Regions from separate parts of the Halomonas sp. G15 genome, predicted to be linked through region 1. Evidence: predicted binding sites of a transcription regulator. Region 1 holds the regulator's gene; the other holds the start of a gene.
What was found. The regulator PhoB, encoded in region 1, activates phosphate uptake and scavenging genes when phosphate is short. The targets are predictions, from matches to a motif close to TGTCATANNNNTGTCANA.

Region 1 (8,099 bases):
GATCGGTTTCGTCGCCGGCATGCTGCTGGCGCCCTGGGTGGAGCGTCATCTGGCCGCCGCCCTGCTGCTGCTGGTGATGATGCCCCTCGGGGCACTGCTGGCAGGAGGAGGCAGGGCACTGCTGCCGGTTCCCCTGAGGGAGCGTTTGCCCCTCGGCTGGGCGGGGCTTTGGCTGATGCCCTGGCTGGTGCTGGTAGGAATCGCCACCCTGTGGCTGGCCCCAGTGGCCGAGGCCACGCTGGTCGGCGGCGACCTGCGCGGCTGGCTCGCCACTACCCTGGGCCTCGACTATGTGGCGCGCAATGCCATGGTCGTCGGCCTGGCCATGGGCTTCGCGGTGATTCCCGGCATCTATGCCCTGGCCGAGGATGCCTTGGCCGGAGTGCCCGACAGCCTCGGCGAGGGGGCCCAGGCGCTGGGGGCCACTCGCTGGCAGACGCTATGGAAGGTGCTGCTGCCCGCCGCCGCGCCAGGCATCTTCAGCGCGATCATGATCGGCGCCGGCCGTGCGGTGGGCGAGACCATGATCGTGCTGATGGCGAGCGGTAATACCGCCCTGATGAGCCTCAACCCGCTGGAGGGGTTGCGCTCGCTGTCGGCCACCATCGCCATCGAACTGCCGGAGGCCGCCGTCGGCGGCACCCACTACCGGCTGCTGTTCCTGGCGGCACTGGTGCTGTTCGCCTTCACCTTCCTGGTCAACACCCTGGCCGAGGGGGTGCGCACTCGACTGCGGCGCCGCTACCGGCGGCTGGAGGGCGGTACATGAGGACCCTGTGGCGCCGGCGTGGCGAAGGCCCCTGGCCATGGCTGGCCGCCGGCAGCGTAGCGCTGTCGCTGTTGATGCTGCTGGCACTGCTGTTGCTGCTGGCGATCCGTGGCCTGGGCCACTTCTGGCCTGCCGAAGTGGCCGTGGTGGCTCTCCAGGATGGTCAGCCCTTCGCCGGGGTGGCGGTGCGCGAGGAGCAGATTCCCGGCGAGGAGACGCGTGAGCGGCTCTATTTTACCGGCAACCGCGACCTGGACGGCGATCGCTGGCGCTGGGTCGAGGTGAGTGCCATCGCCGATATCCGCCACCCCGCCGAACTGGTGGTGCTGCAGCGCAGCCGCTGGGGAGAGTTCCACGGCCGGCTGGTGGCTGTCACCGGTGGCGGCGAGCACCACACCGGCGAGGCGGCCTGGCCTGCCCTGCAGGCGCGGCTGTCCGAACTCGACGTCCTGCGCGACGAGCGCGACCGGCTGCGCGACGATGTGGTGGTGCCCCTGGTCCGGCGCCTCGACAACGCCGGGAACCTCGGCGACGCGGATTCCCGTGCGGCGCTGGCCGCGGCCAATGCACGGATCCGCGAGCTCCAGTCGGCCATGGGTGACGACATCCTGATACTGGAGAGTGTCGACGGGCGCCGCATCGAGCAGCCCCTGGACACTGTGCTGCGCGCCTGGCGCCCCAATGCCATGTCGTCGCCGGACAAGCTGGTCGCCTGGGCAGGGGGGGTATGGCGTTTCCTCTCCGAGGGGCCACGTGCCGCCAACAGCGACGGCGGGGTATGGCCGGCAATCTTCGGCACCGTGCTGATGGTGCTGCTGATGTCGCTGGTGGTGACCCCCTTCGGGGTGCTGGCGGGGATCTACCTCAACGAGGTGGCCCACCAGGGGCCTCTCACTCGGCTGGTGCGCATCGGGGTACGCAACCTGGCCGGGGTCCCCTCCATCGTCTATGGGGTGTTCGGGCTCGGGGTGTTCGTCTATGGCATCGGCGGCACCCTGGACGAGTGGTTCTTCGCCGAGTCACTGCCGTCGCCCACCTTCGGCACCGGCGGCCTGCTGTGGGCCTCGCTGACCCTGGCATTGCTGACCCTGCCGGTGGTAATCGTGGCCACCGAGGAGGGGCTGGCCCGGGTACCCGACCATCAACGGGAGGGCGCCCTGGCCCTGGGGGCCACGCGCATGGAGATGCTGACCCGGGTGGTGCTGCCGATGACCGTGCCCGCCATGCTGACCGGGATGATCCTGGCCGTGGCCAGGGCCGCCGGCGAGGTGGCGCCGCTGATGCTGGTGGGCGTGGCCAAGCTCGCTCCCCAGGTGCCGGTGGACGGCGACTTCCCCTTCCTGCATCTTGAGCGCAAGTTCATGCATCTTGGCTACCACATCTATGATGCCGCCTTCCACGGTGATGACGTCCAGGCCGCCATACCGCTGGTCTTCGCCACGGCGTTGCTGCTGGTGCTGGTGATCCTGGTGCTTAACCTGACTGCAATATTCCTGCGTCATCATCTGAGGGCGCGTCATGGGGCACCGTCGCGCTGGTAGCGCGAGCCCCGGGGAGAGACTGTTTCGTGTCCGTTTTCACCTCGTCATCCGCCGCCGGCGGGCCGATCATCGATTTCGCGGCCGCCGAGAGCAGCCTGGAGATCGCTGGCCTGAGCCTCGCCTATGGCGAGAAGCCGGCGCTGCGCGATCTCACGCTGCGTATTCCGCGGCATCGGGTGACGGCCTTCATCGGGCCCTCGGGGTGCGGCAAGTCGACCCTGCTGCGGGCCCTCAACCGGCTCCATGACCTCAACGATGAGGTGGTGCGGAGCGGCGAGATCCGCCTCGAAGGGCAGGATATTCACGCCCCGCAGGTGGATGTGGCGGAGCTGCGGCGCCGGGTGGGCATGGTGTTCCAGGCACCCAATCCCTTCCCCATGTCGATCTACGAGAATGTGGCATTCGGCCTGCGCCTGCAGGGCGGCATGCGCAGGCGCGAGATCGACGACACCGTCGAGTGGGCCCTGCACTCGGCGGCGCTGTGGGAAGAGGTGAAGGATCGCCTGCGCGCCTCGGCATGGACCCTCTCCGGCGGCCAGCAGCAGCGTCTGGTGATCGCCCGGACCCTGGCGGTGCAGCCCGAGGTGCTGCTGCTCGACGAGCCGGCCTCGGCCCTGGATCCGATCTCGACGCTGAAGATCGAGGAACTGATCCGCAACCTGAAGTCGCAGCTCAGCCTGGTGCTGGTCACCCACAACATGCAGCAGGCGGCCCGGGTCTCCGACTACACCGCCTTCCTGCAGCAGGGTGAGCTGGTGGAGTACGGCCCCACTCAGACGTTATTCACCAATCCGCGCCTGCGGCGCACCGAGAACTACATTACCGGGCGCATGATCTGACCGGTCCGGCCCCAAGGAGAGTCCCATGGACATCAGCAGCGATATCCACAGCCAGCATATTTCCCGGCAGTTCAACCAGGAGCTCGAGGAGCTCAAGACCCACCTGATGGCGATGGGGGGGCTGGTCGAGAAGCAGGTTCAGGACGCCGTCACTGCCCTGCTCGAGGGCGATTCTGCGCTGGGCCGCCAGGTGGTCGAGAATGACCGCGCGGTCAACGATATGCAGATCAAGATCGACGCGGAGTGCACCCAGGTGCTGGCGCGCCGCCAGCCCACCGCCTCCGACCTGCGCCTGGTGCTGGCGGTGATCCGTGCCGGCTCCGACCTGGAGCGCATCGGCGACGAGGCGAGCAAGATCGCCCGCAACGCCTGCGAGCTGATCGACGGCGACAACGGCAGCCGCGGCTTCGTCGAGGTGCGCATGATCAGCGAGCATGTGCGGCGCATGGTGCGTGACGCCCTGACCTCCTTTGCCCGCTTCGACACCGAGCTGGCGCTCAAGCTGGTCCACGAGGATGAGCAGGTCGACAACGAGTACCAGAGCGCCATGCGTTCGCTGATGACCTTCATGATGGAGGATGCGCGCTCGATCTCGCCGGTGCTCAGCCTGATGTGGATCCTGCGTGCCCTGGAGCGTATCGGTGACCACGCCAACAACCTGGCCGAGTACGTGGTCTACCTGGTCAAGGGCATGGATATCCGCCACACCGACCCCGAGGACCTCGACGCCGAGGCGATCTCGCGCAGGGATTGACCTCGGGCAGCGATTCATCGTCAATAGCGCAGGCCATCGCCACAGGGTGATGGCCTGCTTTCATTGGTCGTCGCTCTCGCAAGGAACTGCAATGCTTGATGCCTTCACGGCCCTGGCCCGTGGTACCCGTCTGGTCTACGGGGCCGGCCTGCGCCGCTACGTATTTGCTCCCATCGCCGTGAACCTGCTGGTCTATGTCGCCATGCTGTGGTTCGTGCTGGCCAACTTCGGCAGCTGGCTGGACCACTGGATGGCCATGGTGCCCGGCTGGCTCGCCTGGCTGGAGTGGCTGATCTGGCCACTGTTCGTACTCAGCCTGGTGCTGGCGGTGTTCTTCACCTTCACCCTGGTGACCCATATCATCGCCGCGCCCTTCTACGGTTTCCTGGCCGAGAAGGTGGAGATCGCCGCCACCGGCCGGGCGCCCCTCGACGACCGTGGCCTGGCCAAGACCGCGGTGGATGCCCTGGGCCGCGAGATGGTCAAGCTCGCCTACATCCTGCCGCGCATGGCGGTACTGTTCGTGATCAGCTGGATCCCGGTGGTCAACCTGGCAGCACCGCTGCTGTGGGCGCTGTTCTCGGCCTGGATGATGGCGATCACCTACCTCGATTACCCCATGGACAACAACAAGGTGAGCTTCGCCGACATGCGGCGCCGCCTGAAGTCTCGCTGGTGGCCGACGCTGAGCTACGGTGGCGGGGTCACCCTGATCACCTGGATCCCGCTGGCCAACCTCTTCCTGCTGCCCGGGGCGGTGGCTGCTGGAGTGCTGATGTGGGATGGCCACTACCGGAACCTGCCGGCGCGCCGCGGCTGAGGCGTCAGCCGGCGTGGGTGCCGGTTGCCAGCCGGGTGGCGGGGAAGACGCAGCGGAAGGTGGCTCCCTGGTGGGGTCGGGAGTCGATCTCCAGATGGGCGTCGTGGCGCAGCAGCACATGCTTGACGATGGCCAGGCCCAGGCCGGTACCTCCGGTCGCCGCGCTGCGCCCCTTGTCGACCCGGTAGAAGCGCTCGGTAAGGCGCGGGATATGCACCGGATCGATGCCCTCGCCGTCATCGATCACCTCCAGGCAGGAGCCGTGGTCGGGGCCTGGGCGCCAGCTCAGGGTGATATGGCTGCCCTCAGCGGTATAGCGCACGGCGTTGAAGGCCAGGTTGGAGAGGGCGCTGCGGACCTCCTGTTCGCTGCCCGTCAGGGCCCGCGGCTCCTTGAGCTCCACCGTGATGACATGGCGCCCGCCGGAGAGCGCCTCGGCGTCGCGTCTGACGCTCTCCAGCAGTGCGGCCATGTCCAGTGGCACATGGTCGGCGCCGCCGCGGTCGATCTCCAGTCGCGACAGCAGCAGCAGGTCCTCGACCAGGTTCTGCATGCGGGTGGTCTGCTCCTGCATGCTGGCGAGGCCGCGGCCCAGGCGGGGGGGGAGCAGCTCGGCCTGGTCGGCATAGGTCTCCAGGTAGCCGGCGAGCACCGTGAGCGGCGTGCGCAGCTCATGGGAGACGTTGGCCACGAAGTCGCGGCGCATCTCCTCCAGGCGGTGCAGGCGGGTGATATCGCGGGCCATCAGCAGGCGCTCGTCGTCACCGTAGAGGGTGATCTGGAACTGCAGGATCATGCGCTCGTCGATGGGCGAGGGCAGGGTCAGCGGTTCGCGGTAGTCGCGACGGTGGAAGTAGTCGACGAAGCGTGGGTCGCGCAGCAGGTTGGTGATGTGGTGACCGCGATCCAGCGCCGCCTTCAGCCCCAGCATCTGCTCCGCAGCGCTGTTCCACCACTCCATGTCGCCATGGCGGTCGAGCATCACCACGCTGTCGCGCATCGCCTCGGAGGACTCCTGGATACGCCGCAGGGTGCTGAGCAGCCGCCCCTGGGTGATGCGCTGGCCCTTCTGATAGCGGTAGAGGCGGTCCATCAGGTCGCCCCACAGCCCCGCGGCCGAGGGCGGCTCCGCCTGGGTGTCATGGGTCAGCCAATGGTGAAGGCTGCGCAACTGATGGAGGTGGTAGGCGAGGCACAGCGCGAGGCCCAGGGACAGTCCGGCGCCCGGTGCGCCCAGCGGCCAGCCGATCGCCAGGCCCAGGCCAGCCAGCAGAAGAAGACGCCACAGCTCGCGCTTCCAGAGCCTCACATCAGGCCTTGGCGGAGAACCGGTAGCCGGTGCCGCGCACCGTCTGTACCAGATGCTGGTGGCGCTCGCCCAGCGCCTTGCGCAGGCGGCGGATATGCACGTCGACGGTACGCTCCTCGACGTAGACGTTACCGCCCCACACCTGGTCCAGCAGCTGGCTGCGGGTGTAGGCGCGCTCCTGGTGGGTCATGAAGAACTGCAACAGGCGGTACTCGGTGGGACCCATCTCGAGCCCCTGGCCGTCGGCGCTGACCCGATGGCTGACCGGGTCGAGCAGCAGTCCCTCCACCTCCACCGGATCCTCGACGCCGCGCGGTGTGGCGCGGCGCAGCACGGCCTTGAGGCGCGCCACCAGCTCGCGGGGCGAGAAGGGCTTGGTGATGTAGTCATCGGCGCCGGACTCGAGCCCCTGGATCTTGTTGTCCTCCTCGCCCTTGGCGGTGAGCATGATGATCGGCAGCTCGGCGGTGGTCTCCTCGCGCTTGAGGCGCCTCGCCAGCTCGATGCCGCTGGTGCCGGGCATCATCCAGTCGAGCAGCAGCAGGTCGGGCTGGTGGTCCACCACCATGGCGTGGGCGGTCTGGGCGTTGTCCGCCTCGAGCACACGATAGTCGGCCATCTCCAGCGCCATCGCGATCATCTCGCGGATCGGCGCTTCATCGTCGACAATCAGTACGGTCTTGGCGGTCATCCTGAAGCCTCGGGTCAATGACGGGTCGATGTCGATTGCACCACGCCATTATGACACTGGAGTGACAGCACTGCCCTACTGGATGCCCGGCCACAGGCTCAGGGCGATGCCGGCGAACACCAGCAGCCCCGACCAGTAGTTGTTGAGGAAGGCCCGGAAGCAGGGCTCGCGTTCGCGTTCGCGGATCAGCCAGTGCTGCCAGGCGAAGGTGGCGGCCATGGCCGCCAGGCCCAGCCAGAAGAAACCGCCCAGGTCGAGCCGTGCCCCGGCCCAGGCCAGAAGCGCCAGCGTCACCAGCTGCAGCAGGCCGATCATGAAGCGGTCGGCGCCGCCGAACAGCACCGCGGTGGACTTGATGCCGATCTTCAGGTCGTCGTCGCGGTCGACCATGGCGTACTGGGTGTCGTAGGCCACGGTCCATACCACATTGGCGGCGAACAGCAGCCACGCCTCGAAGGGCACCTGGCCGAGCACCGCGCCGAAGGCCATGGGGATCGCCCAGGAGAAGGCGGCCCCCAGGAAGAGCTGGGGCAGGTGGGTGTAGCGCTTCATGAAGGGGTAGATGAAGGCCAGGATCAGGCCGCCGATCGACAGCAGGACCGTGAACAGGTTGGTGAACAGCACCACCACGAAGGCCGCGAGCACCAGCAGCAGGAACAGCGCCTGGGCCTCGCCTTCGCTGATGCGGCCGGTGGCCAGGGGGCGATCCAGGGTCCGCTTGACGTGGCCGTCGAAGTGGCGGTCGGCGTAGTCGTTGACCACGCAGCCGGCGGCGCGCATCAGGTAGACGCCGGCGACGAAGATCAGCAGCAGGTGGCGCTCCGGCAGGCCCTCGGCGGCTACCCACAGCGCCCACAGGGTGGGCCACATCAGCAGCCAGGTGCCGATGGGGCGGTCGAGGCGCATCAGGCGCAGGAAGTCGGGGATCCGGGCCAGGCCCGTGGGGCGCATCAGGGAGCGGTCCATCTCTACCTCGCGGTGGGTTGTGGAGTGGGGGGATGCGCTGACGGGGCTGTTCCGGTGATACGCCTTCGAGGAGGCGCTGTGAACCCTTCCCTGGGCGCTACCGACGCCTTCCCTGGCGTAGGACCTCCTCTTCGGCGTATCCCCGGCGCCCCTGGGCATCGGGAATCCCAGAGCCTAGCGCGAAGGCAGGCCGAGGTCATCCGCCATGGCGTCGAGGAACCATTCCTGCACCAGCACGCGGAAGTCGCCGTGGCGAAACACCGAGCGGCGTCCCCAGGGCCCGCGGTCCGGGTGGAAGCCGGCAGGGGCGCGGGTCACCTCGATCTCTCCGCGCTCGAGGTCCGGCTGGCGGAACAGCCAGCTGCCCAGGGAGCGTTCGCCGAGATGCTCCAGGTCATGGGCGGGCAGCC
Region 2 (8,099 bases), on a different contig from region 1:
TCGCCGCCATCATTGCCCTCTCCCGGGCCGGCTCGACGCTCTTCTGGCGCAGCACCGGCGAGGCTGACGGCCAGCGCCTGGCGCATCGCCAGTGGTTCGGCGTCGCCTGGCTGATCGGCGTCGCCCCGCTGCTGGTGATCCTGGCCGGGCCGCTGGTCGACTACACCGACGCCACGGCCGAGCAGCTGGCGAATCCCGAATCGCTGACCCGGACGCTGTTGAACACCGAGGGAGACGCCCCATGATCACGCCTCGTGCCTGGTTGCCCACCCCGCTGCTGTCAATCCTGTTGCTGATCGTCTGGCTGCTGATGGTGCGCAGCATCGCCTTCGGCCACCTCCTGCTGGGCGGCGTCCTGGCGGTAGTGATCCCGCTGGTGACCCACCGCTTCTGGGACGCCCAGCCCCATGTGAAGAAGCCGGGTCTGCTACTGCGCTTTGCGCTGCGCGTACTCGGCGATATCGTGATCGCCAACGTCCAGGTGGCCTGGCTGATCATCAACCCCTGGCGGCGCCTGCGGCCCCACTTCGTGGAGTACCCGCTGATGCTGGAGGACCGCTTCACCGTTACCCTGCTGGCCAACACCATCAGCCTGACGCCCGGCACGGTGTCGGCAAACCTGCGCCTGGATGGCAAGTCGCTGCTGATCCACGCCCTGGACGTGGAGGATGATGACGCACTGATCGAGACCATTCGCGAGCGTTACGAACGGCCGCTGAAGGAGATCTACGAATGCTAGAGGTCGCTCTCTTTACCTGCCTGGCCCTGGTGGTGGCGGCGCTGGCGCTGAACGTCTATCGGCTGACCATCGGCCCGGACATGCCCGACCGCCTGCTGGCGCTGGATACCATGTACATCAACTCCATCGCGCTGATCGTGCTGCTGGGGCTGTGGCTCAACACCAAGACCTACTTCGAGTCGGCGCTGCTGATCGCCATGCTCGGCTTCATCAGTACCGTGGCGGTGTGCAAGTACCTGCTGCGTGGCGACATCATCGAATAGGAGGCGTCATGACCCTGCATCTGATTATCGAGGGAGTCACCTCCCTGCTGCTGGTGGCCGGCGGCGCCTTCGTGTTCATCGGCTCGCTGGGCATGGCCCACCTGCGCGACTTCTACATGCGCCTGCACGGCCCCACCAAGGCCACCACCCTGGGGATCGGCTGCATACTGGTCGGCTCGATGCTCTACTTCTGGGGCACCGAGGGCAAGCCCGACATCCAGGAGATGCTGATCACCCTGTTCCTGTTCATCACCGCCCCTGTCAGCGCCCACCTGCTGGCCAAGACCGGCCTGCACCTGAAGCTCAAGCATGCGGACAAGACCATCGGCACCCCCGTGGAACTACGCCCCGAGGAGGTCGGCGAGAAGCCGGTACCCCACCCCGACCGCGGCCACGGCTGAACGCACCGGGCCCGCCAATGGCGGGCCCGATGCGTTCTGTGTTGCGGCTGCGACGACTACACCCAGCCACCCAGCTCGTTATGGATGATGGCGAGCAGCGCGGCGACATGATCCTCGCGGTCGTTGAGACAGGGCACGTAAGTGAAGGTCTCGCCGCCCGCCTCGAGGAAGGCGTCGCGAATCTCCTCCTGGATCTCCTCCAGGGTCTCCACGCAGTCGGCCGAGAAGGCCGGCGAGACCACGGCGATATGCTTCCTGCCCTGGCGCGCCAGTTCGGCAACATGCTCCACGGTGGCCGGCCCCACCCACTCCTCGGGACCGAACTGGGACTGGAAGGCGGTCTGGATCTTGTCCTTTTCCCAGCCCAGGGCCTCGCGCAGCAGTCGCGTGGTCTTCTGGCACTGACAGTGGTAGGGATCGCCTTCCATCAGGAAGCGCTTGGGCACGCCATGATAGGAGGCCACCAGCACCTCCGGCGGCGTCTCGGCGGCGTCATACGCCTCACGTACCGAGTTGGCCAGGGCCTCGACATAGTGAGGATGCTCGAAATAGGCCGGCACCGTGCGAATCGCCGGCTGCCACTTGAGCTTCATCAGGGTGCGGAAGGCATGGTCGTTGGCGGTGGCGGTGGTGGGCGAGGCGTACTGGGGGTAGAGCGGGAAGAACAGGATCCGCTCGCAGCCCGCCGCCTGCAGGCGCTTTAGCACGCTGTCGGTAGAGGGGTTGCCGTAGCGCATGGCGAAGTCGACCATCACCTGATCGCCGTAGCGCTCCTCGAGACCCTCGGCCACCTTGCGGGTCTGATCCCGGGTGATGGTCAACAGCGGACTCTCGTCCTTCTCGGTGTTCCAGATGCCACGGTAGGCCTCGCCGGACTTGAAGGGCCGCCGCGAAAGGATGATCAGCTGCAGCAGCGGTTGCCACTTCCAGCTCGGATAGTCCACCACCCGCTTGTCGGAGAGGAACTCACTCAGGTAGCGGCGCATGGACCAGTAGTCGGTGGCGTCCGGGGTGCCCAGGTTGACCAGCACCACGCCGACCCGGGCGCGCGGAATCGGCGGATGGTCATCCGGCGCATGGGCCAGGCGGCCGCTGCCGGGGTGGTCCATGCCGGAATTGGCCGAATCCGGGGTCGCGGTGGTCATGGGCTGGCTCCTTGGTCGATACGTGCGGTTGTTGAAAACGGGTCTAGTGTATCAGGACCCTCGCGACGACGGCGATCGGGTTGTACTATCAAATGGATTTGTACAATTCGAGGTCAAGCCATGTCCCGCCCCCTGGTACTGGTGCTCGGCGACCAGCTCACCCCGACGCTCGCCAGCCTGCGCGACCCACCCGACGGTGCCGTGGTGGCGCTCTGCGAGGTGGCCGCCGAAGGCACCTATGTGCCCCACCACCCACAGAAGATCGCCCTGATCCTGGCCGCCATGCGCCACTTCGCCGCCGAACTTCGCGACAGGGGCTTCCGGGTGCACTACAGCGCCCTGGACGATGCCGACAACGCCCAGGGGCTGATCCAGGAGGCGGAGCGGCTGGCAGCCCTCTACGGCTGCGACGAGATCCAGGTCGTGCGTCCCGGGGAGTGGCGGCTGTGGCAGGCGATGCACGAGCGTGTGCGCGCCGCCCTGCCCTGGCGCCTGCTCGAGGATGACCGCTTCTATACCACTCCGGACGACTTCGCCGCCTGGGCGCGCGGCCGAAAGTCGCTGCGCCTGGAGTACTTCTACCGGGAGCAGCGACGGCGAACGGGCCTCCTGATGGAGGATGACCAGCCCGCCGGCGGGCAGTGGAACTTCGACCACGACAACCGCGAGCCGCTGCCGGAGTCACTCACGGCCCCGGAACCCCCGCACCACCGTCGGGACGCCGTCACCGAGGAGGTCCTGGCGCTGGTGGCGGAGCACTTCGGCGACCACTTCGGCAGCCTCGAGGGCTTCCACTGGCCGGTGACGCGGCGCCAGGCGCTGGTCGACCTGCGCCATTTCATCCAGCACCTGCTCCCCGAGTTCGGTCGCTACCAGGACGCCATCAGCGACGCCGAGCCCTTCCTGTTCCACTCGCGGCTCGCGGCGGCACTCAACCTGGGGCTGCTGTCGCCTCGCGAGCTGTGCGAGGCGGCGGAGCGGGAGTATCTCGAGGGGCACGCCCCGCTGAACTCGGTGGAGGGCTTTATCCGCCAGATCCTGGGCTGGAGGGAGTATGTGCGCGGCCTCTACTGGACACGCATGCCCGATTACAAGACGGGCAACGCCCTGGGGGCCGAGGGCGACCTGCCGGCCTGCTACTGGAGCGGCGAGACCGAGCTGCGCTGCCTTGCGCGCGCCATCGAGATGACCCGCGACAACGCCTATGCCCACCATATCCAGCGGCTGATGGTGACCGGCAACATCGCACTGCTGTGTGATGTATCGCCGGAGGCGCTGTGCGACTGGTACCTGGCGGTGTATGCCGACGCCTGCGAGTGGGTGGAGCTGCCCAATACCCTGGGGATGGTGCTGCATGCCGATGGCGGCCTGATGGGCTCCAAGCCCTACTGCGCCTCGGGCAAGTATATCGACCGCATGTCGGACCACTGTCGCCACTGCCGCTTCGACCCGAAGCGGGTCACCGGGGACGACGCCTGCCCGCTCAACAGCCTCTACTGGCGCTTCCTGGAGCGTCATGCCGAGACTCTCTCGGCCAACCCGCGCATGAAACTGATCTATGGCTCGCTGGCCAGGATGAGCGACGAGAAGCGTTCGGCCATGCGAGAGCAAGCGGAGGCCTTCCTGGCGGCGCTGCCGCGAAGCTCGGCCTGGCGCCAGGCGGGAGACGTTGAAGAGCGCCGCCGCCATCTCGCCGGTTACCGCACCACGCGCCAGGAGGAGACCCCATGAGCCGTCGCGATCCCCTCGCCGCCACGCCGCCGGTCACCCTCTATCACGACGGCGACTGCCCGCTGTGCCAGCGTGAGGTGGCCTGGCTGGAACGACATCCACGACGGGCGCGCGTGGCGCTGGTGGATATCCAGGCACCGGACTTCGACGCCACGGCGCAGGGCCGGACCTTCGAGGAAATGATGGGCCGGCTGCACCTGCAGGACGCCAGGGGCCACTGGTACATCGGCATGGACGCCAGCCGCGCGCTCTACGCGGTGCTGGGCTACCGGCGGCTGGTATGGATTAGCACCCTGCCAGGACTGGCGGGGCTGATGGATGCGGGTTATCGCTGGTTTGCCCGCCGCCGGGTGCGCCTGGGGCGCTGGCTGGAGGCGCGGCGGCGGTGAATCGTCTCGCCGGGCGGCGGTCTACGAGAAGGAGCCGGCCGAAACCGGAACGATGCTCAGAAGACCAGCGGCATGCGTGAAGTCAGCGGGTCCTGATAGTGGGTGGCGCGGCCGATCACCTCGTCGTGAGGCACCTGCTGAACCAGGTAAGCGCGGTGAATGCCGGCACGCTTGAGCTCCACATAGACGTCGTCCAGGGCGCGGAACAGCACCGGCTTGCCCTGACGGGTCAGCATGTGTCGCTGCCCCTCGATGTCCTCCAGCTCTACCTGATAGAAGCGACTGCCGGCATGGCCGATGACGCGAATCTCGTAGTTGTCATGATGGGCCGCGAAGGCCTTGAGGTCGTGAAAATCCATGGATCCCTCCAGGGTGTCTTGTAGTTGCATGTCCTCACAGACTGGCGCCGGAGGATGACGCCAGGGTGACGGCTGCATGTCAAAAATGTGACTACGAGACCCCAGGAGAGTTCCACAAGCTATTGATAGTCGGAAGGATCGATCGCCTTGCCCAGCGAGTTCCGGTCGACCCACTTGCCGGCCTTGGTCTCCTTGTAGCGGAAAACCACACGGTCACCCACCGCCACCGGCAGTTCAGCGTCCTCGGTCTGGTAGCTGTAGGTCTCACCCTCCACCATCAGCTGGTAGCGGTAGAGGTCGGGCATGCCCAGCCACTCCTTGAACGGGCCTTCACGCTCCACGGACTGGAGCTCGCCGCGCGCCTCCAGCTTGGGGGTGCGGCGTCGATTGCCGCGCTGAAATCCGCCTGCCATGCTACCTCCTTCCTGTACTCGTTCGGGGGGTGGGCATTATACGGGCCCCTCGCCCCGGCTCAACCCGCGACGCCCGCGCTCACTCGCCGAAGCCATCTCCATAGCTGTCGGGCGCCAGGTCCTCGAAGCGGGTATAGCGACCAATGAAGGCCATATGCACCGTGCCGATGGGGCCGTTACGCTGCTTGCCGATGATCAGCTCGGCCAGCCCCTGATTGTCGGGGTTGTCGGGATTATAGACCTCGTCACGATAGACGAAGGCGATCACGTCGGCATCCTGCTCGATGGCGCCGGATTCGCGCAGGTCCGACATCACCGGCCGCTTGTTGGGACGCTGCTCGAGGGAGCGGTTGAGCTGGGAGAGCGCCACCACCGGACAGCCGAACTCCTTGGCCAGCCCCTTGAGCGAGCGGGAGATCTCGGAGATCTCGCCGGTACGGTTCTCGGAGAAGCCGGGGATCTGCATCAGCTGAAGGTAGTCGATCATCACCAGCCCGACGTTGCCGTGCTCACGCACCAGGCGGCGGATACGCGAGCGCATCTCGTTGGGCGACAGCGCCGCGGTATCATCGATGAACAGCTGCTTGTCCTTGAGCAGGTTCACCGCCGAGGTCAGCCGCGGCCAGTCCTCGTCCTCCAGCTGGCCGGTACGCACCCGGGTCTGGTCGATGCGCCCCAGCGACGAGAGCATGCGCAGCATCAGGGCATCGGCGGGCATCTCCATGGAGAACACCATCACCGGCTTCTCGCTGGAGATGACGGCATGTTCGACGATGTTCATCGCGAAGGTGGTCTTGCCCATCGAGGGCCTCCCGGCGATGATCACCAGGTCCGAGGGCTGCAGCCCCGAGGTCATCTCGTCCAGGTCGCGGAAGCCGGTGGAGAGGCCGGTCATCTCGCCCTTCATGTTGAACAGCTCGTCGATGCGGTCCACCGCCTTGGCGAGCAGCTCGCTCATGCCGATGGGGCCGCCCGACTTGGGGCGCTCCTCGCTGATCTGGAACACCAGCCGCTCGGCCTCGTCGACCAGCTCGTCCGCCGGCCGCCCCTGGGGGCTGAAGGCACCATCGGCGATCTGGCTGGCGGCACGGATCAGCTTGCGCAGGGTCGCCCGCTCGCGAACGATATCGGCATAGGCGCGGATATTGCTCGCGGAGGGGGTATTGCGGGCCAGTTCGGCGAGGGTAGCCAGGCCGCCCACGGTGTCCAGCTGGTCACGCCCCTCCAGCGCCTCGGAGAGGGTCACCACGTCCAGCGGCCGCGCCGACTCGGCAAGCTCCGCCATGACGTTGAAGATCAGGCGGTGCTCGTAGCGATAGAAGTCGTCGGCCACCAGGCGGTCGGCGACGTTGTCCCAGGCCTGGTTGTCGAGCATCAGTCCGCCCAGCACCGACTGCTCCGCCTCCAGCGAGTGGGGCGGTACCTTGAGGGCGGCGGTTTCCTGGTCGTGCTCGAGCATCTCTGACATGGCGATGGTTCACCCTGGGCATTGCGGGGTCGCCATTCTACCCCAGACAGACACAATAAAAACGCGACGAGGGGCGCGAGGATCTCTCCCCGCGCCCCTCGTCAGGAGCGGCCGTCAGGACTTACTCGGCGACCACCACCACGCGCACGGTGGCTTCGACATCGGCGTGCAGACGCAGCGCAATGTCGTACTCGCCGGTGGCGCGGATCGGACCTTCCGGCATGCGCACTTCACTCTTGGCCACATCGATGCCGGCCGAGGCGATGGCATCGGCCAGGTCGCGGGGCCCGATGGAGCCGAACAGCTTGCCCTCGTCGCCGGACTTGGCGACCAGAGAGAGCTCGATCTCGTTGAGCTGGGCGGCACGCGCCTCGGCCTCGGCCTTGCGCTCGGCAGCCTGGGCCTCGAGCTCGGCACGCTGGGCCTCGAAGGCCTCGATGTTGTCCTTGGTGGCCGGCACGGCGAGGCCGTAGGGCACCAGGTAGTTGCGGCCGTAACCGGGCTTGACGGTGACCTGGTCACCCAGGCCGCCCAGCTTGCCAATATTGTCGAGCAGAATGACTTCCATCTCGTAAACCTCTTGTCAGTTGCGGCTGGCCAGGCGCCCGCGAATGTTCGCGAAGGCGTCGATGAAGGCCAGCAGCAGCACGATCAGAATCATGGGCCAGGTGGTGATCAGCAGCAGGTAGAAGGCGACCAGCCACAGCCCGTTCATCCCTTTCAGTCCGATAAATCCATGCACCAGGGCGATGCCGGCGACCAGCAGCGGAACCCACAGCAGCATGCCCAGGCCCGGAAGCCCCAGCACGGCACCGATCGCCCCGAGCACCACCAGCACGGCGAGCTCACGCGGCGCCAGGCGCAGGGCGTGGAACTCCTCGCGGAAGCCCCCGGGGTTGTAGAGTCCCGCCTGCCAGCTGCGCGCCAGGGCCAGACAGGCCACGGCGGCAATCAGCACGATAAGACCGGTGACTCCACCGATCAGCAATCCCGCCAGCTGCTCGGCATCGAACCCCTGGCTGCCCAGCTCGGTGAGCAGGCGCTCGACCTCGGGAGAGGCCTGTCGCAGCTGGTCGAGCATCTCCCCGGTGCCCCCGGGGGGCAGGAAGATACCCAGCTGGATCATCACCGCGCCGGCCAGGGCGCCGACGATCAGCGCTTCGCTCCAGCGCAGGCGGGAGCGCAGCACCA

Region 2: the regulator PhoB is predicted to act here: its motif matches at 5,092-5,109, upstream of LWH48_RS08640 (DUF6482 family protein).

The regions. Positions count from the first base shown of each region.
Region 1 is NZ_JAJSPA010000013.1:28,599-36,697, forward strand. Features, by position in the region: gene LWH48_RS08175 (ABC transporter permease subunit) at 1-769, shown strand, start outside; gene pstA (phosphate ABC transporter permease PstA) at 766-2,310, shown strand; gene pstB (phosphate ABC transporter ATP-binding protein PstB) at 2,376-3,149, shown strand; gene phoU (phosphate signaling complex protein PhoU) at 3,175-3,903, shown strand; gene cysZ (sulfate transporter CysZ) at 3,995-4,723, shown strand; gene phoR (phosphate regulon sensor histidine kinase PhoR) at 4,728-6,032, opposite strand; gene phoB (phosphate regulon transcriptional regulator PhoB) at 6,034-6,723, opposite strand; gene ubiA (4-hydroxybenzoate octaprenyltransferase) at 6,799-7,689, opposite strand; gene LWH48_RS08215 (chorismate--pyruvate lyase family protein) at 7,864-8,099, opposite strand, start outside.
Region 2 is NZ_JAJSPA010000014.1:30,220-38,318, forward strand. Features, by position in the region: gene LWH48_RS08605 (monovalent cation/H+ antiporter subunit D) at 1-245, shown strand, start outside; gene LWH48_RS08610 (Na+/H+ antiporter subunit E) at 242-739, shown strand; gene LWH48_RS08615 (K+/H+ antiporter subunit F) at 733-1,002, shown strand; gene LWH48_RS08620 (Na+/H+ antiporter subunit G) at 1,011-1,403, shown strand; gene hemH (ferrochelatase) at 1,460-2,548, opposite strand; gene LWH48_RS08630 (cryptochrome/photolyase family protein) at 2,669-4,279, shown strand; gene LWH48_RS08635 (thiol-disulfide oxidoreductase DCC family protein) at 4,276-4,668, shown strand; gene LWH48_RS08640 (DUF6482 family protein) at 4,725-5,027, opposite strand; gene LWH48_RS08645 (hypothetical protein) at 5,147-5,440, opposite strand; gene dnaB (replicative DNA helicase) at 5,520-6,908, opposite strand; gene rplI (50S ribosomal protein L9) at 7,030-7,476, opposite strand; gene LWH48_RS08660 (hypothetical protein) at 7,492-8,099, opposite strand, start outside.